Regions from separate parts of the Actinokineospora alba genome, predicted to be linked through region 1. Evidence: riboswitches for the same ligand, from Rfam matches in the RefSeq annotation. Region 1 holds a riboswitch; each other region holds the start of a gene.

What was found. A riboswitch is a leader RNA that binds a small molecule or an ion and turns the genes downstream of it on or off. The one in region 1 is predicted to bind S-adenosylmethionine.
Region 2: linked by a shared signal. The riboswitch ahead of C8E96_RS19710 (aminotransferase class V-fold PLP-dependent enzyme) and the one ahead of C8E96_RS11630 (methionine ABC transporter ATP-binding protein) in region 1 are both predicted to bind S-adenosylmethionine.
Region 3: linked by a shared signal. The riboswitch ahead of thrC (threonine synthase) and the one ahead of C8E96_RS11630 (methionine ABC transporter ATP-binding protein) in region 1 are both predicted to bind S-adenosylmethionine.

What each region holds. Positions count from the first base shown of each region.
Region 1 covers NZ_SNXU01000001.1:2,422,610-2,425,875, forward strand. Annotated here, with positions in the region: gene rsmA (16S rRNA (adenine(1518)-N(6)/adenine(1519)-N(6))-dimethyltransferase RsmA) at 1-739, shown strand, start outside; SAM riboswitch class I at 829-919, shown strand; gene C8E96_RS11630 (methionine ABC transporter ATP-binding protein) at 1,124-2,128, shown strand; gene C8E96_RS11635 (4-(cytidine 5'-diphospho)-2-C-methyl-D-erythritol kinase) at 2,212-3,177, shown strand; gene C8E96_RS11640 (hypothetical protein) at 3,174-3,266, opposite strand, start outside.
Region 2 covers NZ_SNXU01000001.1:4,271,718-4,274,983, forward strand. Annotated here, with positions in the region: gene C8E96_RS19705 (potassium/proton antiporter) at 1-1,346, shown strand, start outside; SAM riboswitch class IV at 1,445-1,560, shown strand; gene C8E96_RS19710 (aminotransferase class V-fold PLP-dependent enzyme) at 1,591-2,955, shown strand; gene lspA (signal peptidase II) at 2,989-3,266, shown strand, end outside.
Region 3 covers NZ_SNXU01000001.1:3,838,879-3,842,144, reverse strand. Annotated here, with positions in the region: gene C8E96_RS34405 (acyl-CoA thioesterase) at 1-80, shown strand, start outside; gene holA (DNA polymerase III subunit delta) at 357-1,334, opposite strand; SAM riboswitch class I at 1,453-1,582, shown strand; gene thrC (threonine synthase) at 1,594-2,859, shown strand; gene C8E96_RS17580 (ComEC/Rec2 family competence protein) at 2,938-3,266, opposite strand, start outside.

The DNA.
Region 1 (3,266 bases):
CAACACGGTCCGCCGCATCGTGACCGTCGCCAAGCTCACCGACGACGACGTGGTCCTCGAAGTCGGCCCCGGCCTCGGCTCCCTCACCCTCGCCCTCCTCCCCGCCTGCAAGGCCGTCGTAGCCGTCGAGATCGACCCGGTCCTGGCCAAGCAGCTCCCGGCGACCGTCGCCGACCGCGCCCCGGACCTCAAGGACCGCCTCCACGTCCTCGAAGCCGACGCCATGCGGGTCCAAGCCGAGCAGCTCGCCGTCGCGCCCACGGCCCTTGTCGCGAATCTGCCCTACAACGTCGCCGTCCCCGTGGTCCTGCACCTCCTCGCCGAGCTGCCGTCGCTGCGCACGGTGCTGGTCATGGTCCAGGCCGAGGTGGCCGACCGGATGGCCGCCGGACCCGGCAGCAAGGTCTACGGCGTCCCGAGCGTCAAGGTCGCCTGGTACTCCGAGGCCAAAAGGGTCGCCACCGTGCCGCGCTCGGTGTTCTGGCCCGTGCCGAACGTGGACTCCGCGCTGGTCCTGATGACCCGCCGCGAGACCCCCGAGGCCGACCGCAAGACGGTCTTCGCCGTCGTCGACGCGGCCTTCGCGCAGCGGCGCAAGACGCTGCGGGCGGCGCTGGCGGGGTGGGCCGGGTCGGCGGCCCGGGCCGAAGAGATCCTCGTGGCCGCCGGGGTCGACCCCGGTTTGCGCGGCGAACAGCTCACCGTGGACGACTTCGTCCGGATCGCCGCCCAGGGCTGACGCCGCACTACCTCCAAAATGTGACGTTGCCCGTCTACTGCTATTGGCGGCTTGCGCAGCGACCCCGTGATCGGGTGTACTCGTGGTGCATTCCATCCCGAGCGGCTGAGAGATCTGGCTCTGCGACGCCGCAGCAACCACCCATCGTTGGGCAGGTGCTACCGCCAGGAGCGATGGAGGAACTAGGCAAGATGGGAATCCTGACCAGCAGGCGAGTCATCGACCAATGCCGGCGGACCGTGACCGCGTGTCGACGAATGTACGTAGCTAGCTAACTAGCTCACCCCCGCTCGTACTTTCGCCAGTCACCCTCGACTTCACCTGTCCGAATTGTCCCTTATGGACGTTCCGGCACGGTGGGTCACGCCGCGTTGGAGAAGACCCATGATCACCGTTGAAAACCTCACCAAGTCCTTCCACGGCGACACCGGCCCGGTGCTCGCCCTCGAGAACGTCACCCTCGAGGTCCCCGCCGGGACGATCACCGGCGTGGTCGGCCCGCAGGGCTCCGGCAAGTCCACCCTCGCCCGCCTGGTGTCGCTGCAGGAACGCCCGGACAGCGGCGTCATCCGCGTCGAGGGCTACAACACCGCCGCCCTCGACCCGCGCAGACTCCGGGCCGCGCGCAGGCGCATCGGCGTCATCCAGCACGGCGACCTGCTGCCGCAGCGCACCGCCGCGGGCAACATCGCGATCCCGCTGGAGCAGGCCGGGATCGACGGCCCGCAGCGCCGTGACCGGGTCGGCAAGCTGCTCGACCTGATCGGCCTCACCGACAAGGCCGCCACCTACCCCGACGCCCTCACCCCCGGCCAGCGCGCCCGGGTGTCCGTCGCCCGCGCCCTGGTCGGCGACCCCGGTCTGCTGCTCGCCGACGACCCCACCAGGGGCCTCGACGCCGACGCGACCGCCGGTGTCCTCGCCGTCCTCGACCGGGCCCGCGCCGAACTCGGCTCGACCGTCCTCATCGCCACCAGCGACGCCGGTGTCGTCCGCCGCATCGCCGACGACGTCGCGCTGCTCTCGGCGGGCCGGATCCAGGAGAGCGGGCAGCTGCTCTCGCTGATCCAGGACCCGAACAGCCAGGTCGCGCGGACCCTGCTGCCCGAGATCGACACCGTGCCCGCCGCGGGCAGGCACGACCGGGTCGCCGAAGTCATCCTGGTCGGCTTCGCCGCGGTCGGCGCGCTGCTGCCCGAGGCGGGCGCCCGGTTCGACTCGGCGATCTCCGTCGTCGGCGGCGGACTGACCCGGGTCGGCGAGACCCCGGTCGCCCGCTTCCTCGTCGGCGTCAACGGCGCCCGGGCCGACGCGGCCCTGGCCTGGATCGCCGAGCGCGGCGCCCTCGTGGCCCAGCCGACGACTGTCCCGCACCTGCACGCCGCATGACCGTGACCGCGTCGCGCCGGGCCCCGTCGTCCCGGGCGCTGTCCGGGACAGGGGACGCGCGGGCGTGGCCGTAGGCTTGCCCGGTGCTCGCTGTCGTACCGCCACCGGTGACCGTCCGTGTGCCGTCCAAGGTGAACCTCCACCTTGCCGTCGGTGACCTCCGCCCGGACGGCTATCACGACCTGACCACGATCTTCCAGGCGCTGTCGCTGACCGACGAGGTCACGGTCGCGATCGCCGACGAGCCCGGGGTCGAGGTGCACGGCGAAGGCGCCGACGCCGTCCCCACGGGTGCGAGCAACCTCGCGTGGCGCGCGGTGCAGGAACTGGCCAGGCACGTCGGGCGCGACCCGGACGAGCCCAAGATCCGGGTGGTCATCAACAAGGGCATCCCGGTGTCCGGCGGCATGGCCGGCGGCAGCGCGGACGCCGCGGCGACCCTGGTCGGCCTGGCGTCGCTGTGGCGGCTCGACATCACCCGCGACGAACTGGCGGGCATCTGCGCCAAGCTGGGCAGCGACGTGCCGTTCACGCTCTACGGCGGCACCGCGCTCGGCACCGGCCGCGGCGAGAAGCTGGTCCCCGTGTTGTCCCGGCACACCTACCACTGGGTGCTCGCCTTCGACCGGCGCGGCCTGTCCACGCCCAAGGTGTTCACCGAACTCGACCGCCTGCGCGATGAGGGCGACCCGCCGCGCATCGGCGCGGTCGAGCCCGTCCTGGAGGCGCTGGCCACCGGCGACCCGCGTCAGCTGGCGCTGCTGCTCGGCAACGACATGCAGGCCGCCGCGGTGTCGCTGCGGCCCGGCCTGCGCCGCACGCTGCGGGCCGGGGTCAGCGCGGGAGCCCTGGCAGGAACGGTGTCCGGATCGGGCCCGACCTGCGCGTTCCTCTGCTCAGACGGCGAGTCGGCGCTGCGCGTGGCGGCCGAGCTGGCAGGCGCGGGCGTGTGTCGGACCGTCCGGGTCGCGCACGGCCCGGTCCCCGGCGCCAGGGTGATCGGCGGAGACGAAACCCCCCGCCCGATCCCTCCCCAGGTCCACGCCTAATAACTCCAGCGCCAGCCTTTGACGTTGTCGGGCATGTTGTGCGGCTTATAGGTGAGAACGCCGTGCTCACTGCTGGAATCGATCAAGAC
Region 2 (3,266 bases), 1.8 Mb from region 1:
CGGGCTTCGGCATCGAGTTCTCCAACGCCGATCTCACGCAGGCGCTCGGCTTGGCCGCGCTGGTCCTCATCCTGACCGAGGGTGGCCTCACCACGCGCTGGGACGAGGTGAAACCCGCGCTGTGGCCCGGAATCGCACTGTCCACAGTGGCGGTCGTGATCAGCGTCGGGGTCGCCGGGGCGATGCTGCACTGGATCCTCGGCCTGGACTGGCGGATGGCCATGCTCTGGGGCGCAGTGCTGGCCTCCACCGACGCCGCGGCCGTGTTCAGCGTCCTGCGCAACCTGTCGGTCACCCGTCGGCTCGTCGGCTCGTTGGAGCTGGAGTCCGGCATGAACGACGCGCCCTGCTACATCGCGGTCGTGCTGCTCGCCTCGACCGACCCGGTCACCTGGACGCTGCCGCTCACCCTCGCCTACGAGCTCGGCGTCGGCGCGGTGATCGGCCTCGGACTCGGCTGGCTCGGCACGCACGCCCTGCGCCGGGCCGCCCTGCCCGCGACCGGCCTGTACCCGCTCGCGACGGTCGCCGTGTGCATCCTGGCGTTCGCGGGCGGGCAGGCCGCGCACGCCTCCGGCCTGCTCGCCACCTACATCGCGGGCCTGGTGCTGGGCAACTCCAAGCTGCCGCACCGGGCCGACACCGTCTCCTTCGCCGAAGGTCTCGGCTGGCTCGCCCAGATCGGCCTGTTCGTCCTGCTCGGGCTGTTCGCCTCACCGTCGCGGCTGCTCGACGCGATCGTGCCCGGGCTGGTGGCCGGGGCGGTGGTCACCCTCCTGGCGAGACCCCTGTCCGTGCTGATCTCCACCACGCCATTCCGTGTGCCGTGGCGAGAACAGGTGTTCCTCTCCTGGGCGGGACTGCGCGGTGCGGTGCCGATCGTGCTCGCGATGATCCCGCTGTCGCAGGGCGTTCCCGGCGCCACCCAGCTGGTCGACGCGGTGTTCGTGCTGGTCATCGTGCTCACGCTGGTGCAGGGCAGCACCCTCGGGCTGCTGGCGCGCGTCCTCAAGCTCGACCCGGGGGCGAAGCCGAAGGAGGTCGAGGTGGACGTCGCCACCCTCGACGAGCTCGACGCCGAACTGCTGCAGGTGACCATCCCGCCCGGCTCGAAGCTGCACGGCGTCTACCTGGCCGAGTTGCGGCTCCCGCCGGGCGCCACCGTCAGCCTGGTCGCCCGGGAAGGCAAGGGCTTCACACCCGGCCCCACCACCCGGCTGCAGGAGGGCGACCAGATCCTCGTGGTCACCACCCAGGCGGTGCGCTCGGCCACCGAGACCCGGATCCGCGCGGTCGACCGGGCAGGCCGCTACGCCCGCTGGAAGGGCGAATCCGGCAAGGACTAGTCCGCCTCCCGGGAAGTTGTGTTGGGGTCGCCTGGCGGGCTCCCAGGATTTGGACAGTGCTGCGTGTGGGCGCGGTTGTCGGCTAGGGTCGAGACCAAGGTCATGAGTGTCAGCGTCAAGCCCCGGCTCGCTGACCGGCAACCCTCCTTCCGCGGTGGGGTGCCCCGGGTGAGGACCTGGCCCGTCGCGTGGTGCGAGCGGGCAAGCGCGGACCCATGCGGGTCCCAGGACCCGGAGGCCTGCCTTGACGCTCGCCATCAACTTCCCGACAGCACGCACCGCTGACCCGAGTGAGTCCACCGTGCCCACAGTCGTCGGCGCCCGCCTGACCGTGCCGCTGCTCGACGGCCGCCAGGTCGGCTACGCCAATCTCGATCACGCCGCCAGCGCGCCCTGTCTGGACGCGGTGCGCGACGCCGTGGACGAGTTGCTTCCCTGGTACGCCAGCGTGCACCGCGGGGCGGGCTTCGCCTCGCAGGTGTGCACCCGGGTCTACGGGCAGGCGCGCGACACACTGCGCCGGTTCGTGGGCGCGCGCGCGACCGACGCGGTGGTCTTCACCCGCAACACCACCGACAGCCTGAACCTGCTCGCCCGCGCGCTGCCCAAGGGCACCTCGGTCGTGCTGTTCGACACCGAGCACCACGCGGCGCTGCTGCCGTGGCGCGGTCCGCGGGTCCAGAGGATCCAGACCCCCGCCAACGCGGACGCCACCATCGCCGCGCTCGACGCCGCCCTGAGCACCTGCCCGGTCGGTCCCCGGCTGGTGGTGCTCACGGCTGCGTCCAACGTCACCGGCGAGGTGTGGCCCATCGCCGAACTCGCCAAGGTCGCCCGCCGCCACGGCGCCCGGGTGGTGCTCGACGCCGCGCAGCTCGCCCCGCACCGCCCGGTCGACATCCGCGCGCTGGACGTCGACTACGTCGTCCTGTCCGGGCACAAGCTCTACGCCCCCTACGGCGCAGGCGCGCTGATCGGGCGCTCCGACTGGCTCCAGGCCGCCGAGCCGTACCTGGTCGGCGGCGGCGCGACCCGCCAGGTCGTCGACTGGGGCGACCACCTCGGCGTGTCCTGGACCGCGGTCCCCGAGCGGCACGAGGCGGGCTCGCCCAACGTCGTCGGCGTGCACGCGCTCGCGGTCGCGTGCGAGACGCTCTCGCAGAGCTGGGACGACGTCGCCGCGCACGAGCGGACCCTGCTGCGCAGGCTGCGCCAGGGCCTGGCCGGCATCCCCGGCCTGCGGGTCCTCGAGCTGTTCGGCCCTGAGCAGGACCGGGTCGGCGTGGTCAGCTTCAGCGTCGACGGCCTCGACGCGGGTCTCACCGCCGCTGTCCTGTCCGCCGAGCACGGCATCGGCGTGCGCGACGGCGCCTTCTGCGCGCACATCGCCACCCGCAGGCTCCTCGACCGCTCCGGCGCCGACCAGCAGCGGGCCGTGCGGGCCAGCCTCGGCCTCGGTTCGACCGCCGAACACGTCGACCGGCTCGTCGCTGCGCTGCGCTCGCTGGTCGCCGACGGACCGGCCTTCACCTACACGCAGGTCGACGGCCGGTGGGTGCCCGCGGCCGACGAGCGGCCGCTGCCGTCGTTCCTGCGAGAGGTGTCCTGACCGGCCGCTACGCACACCATGGACAATGGACCGGTGAACACTGAGCGCGGCGACGACCGTGATACCCCGACCGAGTCGGAACCGGCACCGTCCGCACTGCCCGCCCGCCGCCGGATGCTGCTGATCTCGGCCGCGCTGGCGGTGTTCATCGCGGACCTGGTCACCAAGATCATCGCTGTGGCGACGCTGGAGGGCGAGGCCCCGATCCGGCTGCTCGGCGGCGCCGTCTACCTGCAGCTCGTGCGCAACCCGGGCGCCGCGTTCTCGATGGCGACCGGCATGACCTGGCTGCTGAGCCTGGTCGCGCTCGG
Region 3 (3,266 bases), 1.4 Mb from region 1:
AGATCCGGCGCAAGAACCGGTTGGCCCGCCGCGACGAGATCCTCGCCAGCCGAACCCCCAAGCCCCCGACGGCGGAGTAGCCCAGCCACCGCCGCCTGCTCGAATGCACCCTGCGGCACCCATGGTTCGTCCGCACCGCGGCCTTCCTGATCGAACCGCGCCACCCCGCCAGCCACCCCGCCAGGCAAGGTGAGTCGCCCCACCAGGCACCCCGCGAGTCGCCCCACCAGGCAAGCGAGTTCGACATTCGCGATGCGCGAATGTCGAACTCGCTTGCTGGAAGGGGCGACTCGCTTGCCGGAAGGGGCGACTCGCGGGTGGGGTGGGCGGCACCTGGCCGGGGTGGGGCGTTCAGGTCACTCTCGGCGGTGTGCCTTGGCGAGTCGGAGGACGGCGCGTTCCAGGGCGTAGTCCGCGTCGGCGGCGACGCCCTTCACGTCGGCGTTGACCTCGGCGACCACCCGCATCGCCTCGACCAAGCCGGCGGGTTTCCACCCGCGACTCTGGGCCAGCGCCTTCTTCACCTTCCATGCGGGCATTCCCAGCTCGCCGGCCAACCGGAACGGGTCGGCCCGGCCCGCCCCGGACACCCGCGCGACAGTTCGGACGGCGTCGGCGAGCGCGTCGGCCACCAGCACGTGCGGCACCCCGAGGTGCATCGCCCAGCGCAGCGCCTCAAGGGCGCCGGGGACGTCGCCGGTCACGGCTTTCTCGGCGACCGCGAAGCCGGTCACGTCAGCGCGGCCCCGGTGGTACCGCCGGACCGCCTCCTCCGTCACCGCGCCCGCGGTGTCCGCCACCAGCTGCGCGGAGGCGGCGGCGAGTTCACGGAGGTCCGAGCCCACCGAGTCCACCAAGGCCGCGACGGCGGCCGCGTCGGTCTTGCCGCCCGCCCGGCGGATCTCGTTGCGGACGAACGCCTCCCGCTCTGCGGGCTTGGTGATCTTCGCGCACTCGGTGACGACTGCTCCTGCCTTGCGCATCGCGGCGACGATGTCTTTGCCCGCTTTGCGCCCGCCGCCGTTGTGGACGACGACGAACACGATGCCCTCGGCGGGGTTCTTCACGTACGAGATGATCACCGCCGCGATGTCCTGGGTGGCCTCGTGCGCGGCGTCGACGACGATCACCCGGCCTTCGGCGAACAGTGACGGCGAGACCAGTTCGGCCAGCTCAGGGGATGTGAGGTCGGCCACGCGCACCCGGGTGAGGTCGGCCGAGGGGTCGGCGAGCCGAGCCGAGTCGAGTGCGGCGCGGATCGCGCGCTCGACCAGCAATTCCTCCTCCCCCAGCGCGAGTTGCAGAGGTGCCGGGGTGACCGCGGGCGAGTTCACGCTGGGAATCCTGCCATGTACGGACGACACCCGCGGGCGCGCAACCACTCTCGGATACTGGACGCTCGGTGGCACCTGCCGGACACGGTGCCGTAGCGTCGTTGGCATAACTGAATACCGCTCATCCAGAGGGGCAGAGGGATCGGCCCGAAGAAGCCCCGGCAACCGGCGTGAGCCATGTCTTCCACAAGGGAGACGTGTGCGCGATCACGGTGCCAATTCCGACCCGCTTGCGGGATAGATGAGGAGATACCTCGCGATGACATCGGCAGTCGACGCCCAGCGTCCCACCACCCTCGACCTCGGTTCCGCGCGCGCTCTGTCGTGTCGTGAGTGCGGCCACCAGATCCCGCTCGCCGCGGAATTCGCCTGTGCCGAGTGTTTCGGCCCGCTTGAGGTGTCCTACGAGTTCGGCAAGATCACTCGTGCGGACATCGAAGCGGGCCCTCAGTCCATCTGGCGCTACCGCGGGCTCCTTCCCGTGCCCGCCGATGTCGACACCCACCCCAACACCGAGCCCGGCATGACCCGCCTGGTCAAGGCCGACCGCCTCGGCGCCGCGCTCGGCATCAAGAACCTCTGGGTCAAGGACGACACCGGCAACCCCACGCACTCCTTCAAGGACCGCGTGGTCGCCGTCGCCCTCGCCGCCGCCCGCCAGCTCGGCTTCTCCGTGCTCGCGTGCCCGTCGACCGGCAACCTGGCCAACGCCGTCGCCGCCGCCGCGGCCCGCGCGGGCTGGGACTCGGTCGTGCTGATCCCCTCCTCTCTCGAGCGCGCCAAGATCCTCACCACCGCCGTGTACGACGGCGCCCTGATCGCCGTCGACGGCAACTACGACGACGTCAACCGGCTCGCCACCGAACTGGCCGCCGAACACGAGGACTGGGCGTTCGTCAACGTCAACGTCCGCCCGTACTACGCCGAGGGGTCCAAGACCCTCGGCTACGAGGTCGCCGAGCAGCTCGGCTGGCGCCTCCCCGGGCAGGTCGTGATCCCGGTCGCCTCCGGCTCGCAGCTCACCAAGGTCGACAAGGCCTTCCGCGAGTTCGGCGACCTCGGCCTGGTCGAGGCCACCCCGTACCGCATCTTCGGCGCCCAGGCCACCGGCTGCTCCCCGGTGTCGACGGCCTACAAGGCGGGCAGCGACGTGATCCGCCCGGTCAAGCCGGACACCATCGCCCGCTCCCTGGCCATCGGCGCCCCCGCCGACGGCCCCTACGTCCTCGACTCCGTCCGCCGCACGAACGGCGCCGTGGAGGACGTGACCGATGAAGAGGTCGTCGAGGGCATCCGCCTGCTGGCCCGCACCGAGGGCATCTTCGCCGAGACCGCCGGCGGCGTGACCGTCGCGACCGCGAAGAAGCTCGTCGAGAACGGCAAACTCGACCCCGACGCGGAAACAGTCCTCCTCATCACCGGCGACGGCCTCAAGACCCTGGACGCCGTCCAGGACAAGATCGGCCCCCTCGCCACCGTCCCACCCTCAGCCGCCGCCGTGCGCGAGGCCCTGTCTCGTAGGTGATTCCGATGCTCTGGGGATCGAGCACGCTCGATCCCCAGAGCACGGCCCCAGGCCCCATTGACCGCGATCACCGCTCCCTCACCAAGCCTGCCGATTGATCCCACCATCCACAGAACGCAAGGGGCAGAACAGAACGGCCTGTTTGGGTGGTTCGCCTTGATTCGGGGCAAATGGGCCTAAACTTTCGGCGCGGGTGGGCTGTACTGTGCCCACCTTTTGAGCCCGCGCCAGGCCCATTTGGCGGGGTCCCCGAATCAAGGCGAACCACCCAAACAGGCACCCCGCGCCGGCCGGCCAGCCAGCCAGCCGCCCAAACAGGCACCCCGCGAAGCCAGCCTGCGAACCACCCCAAACCGGCGCCCAGCAACGAGATCCAGGCGGCCCACGAGCACCCCGCCGCCGAATCC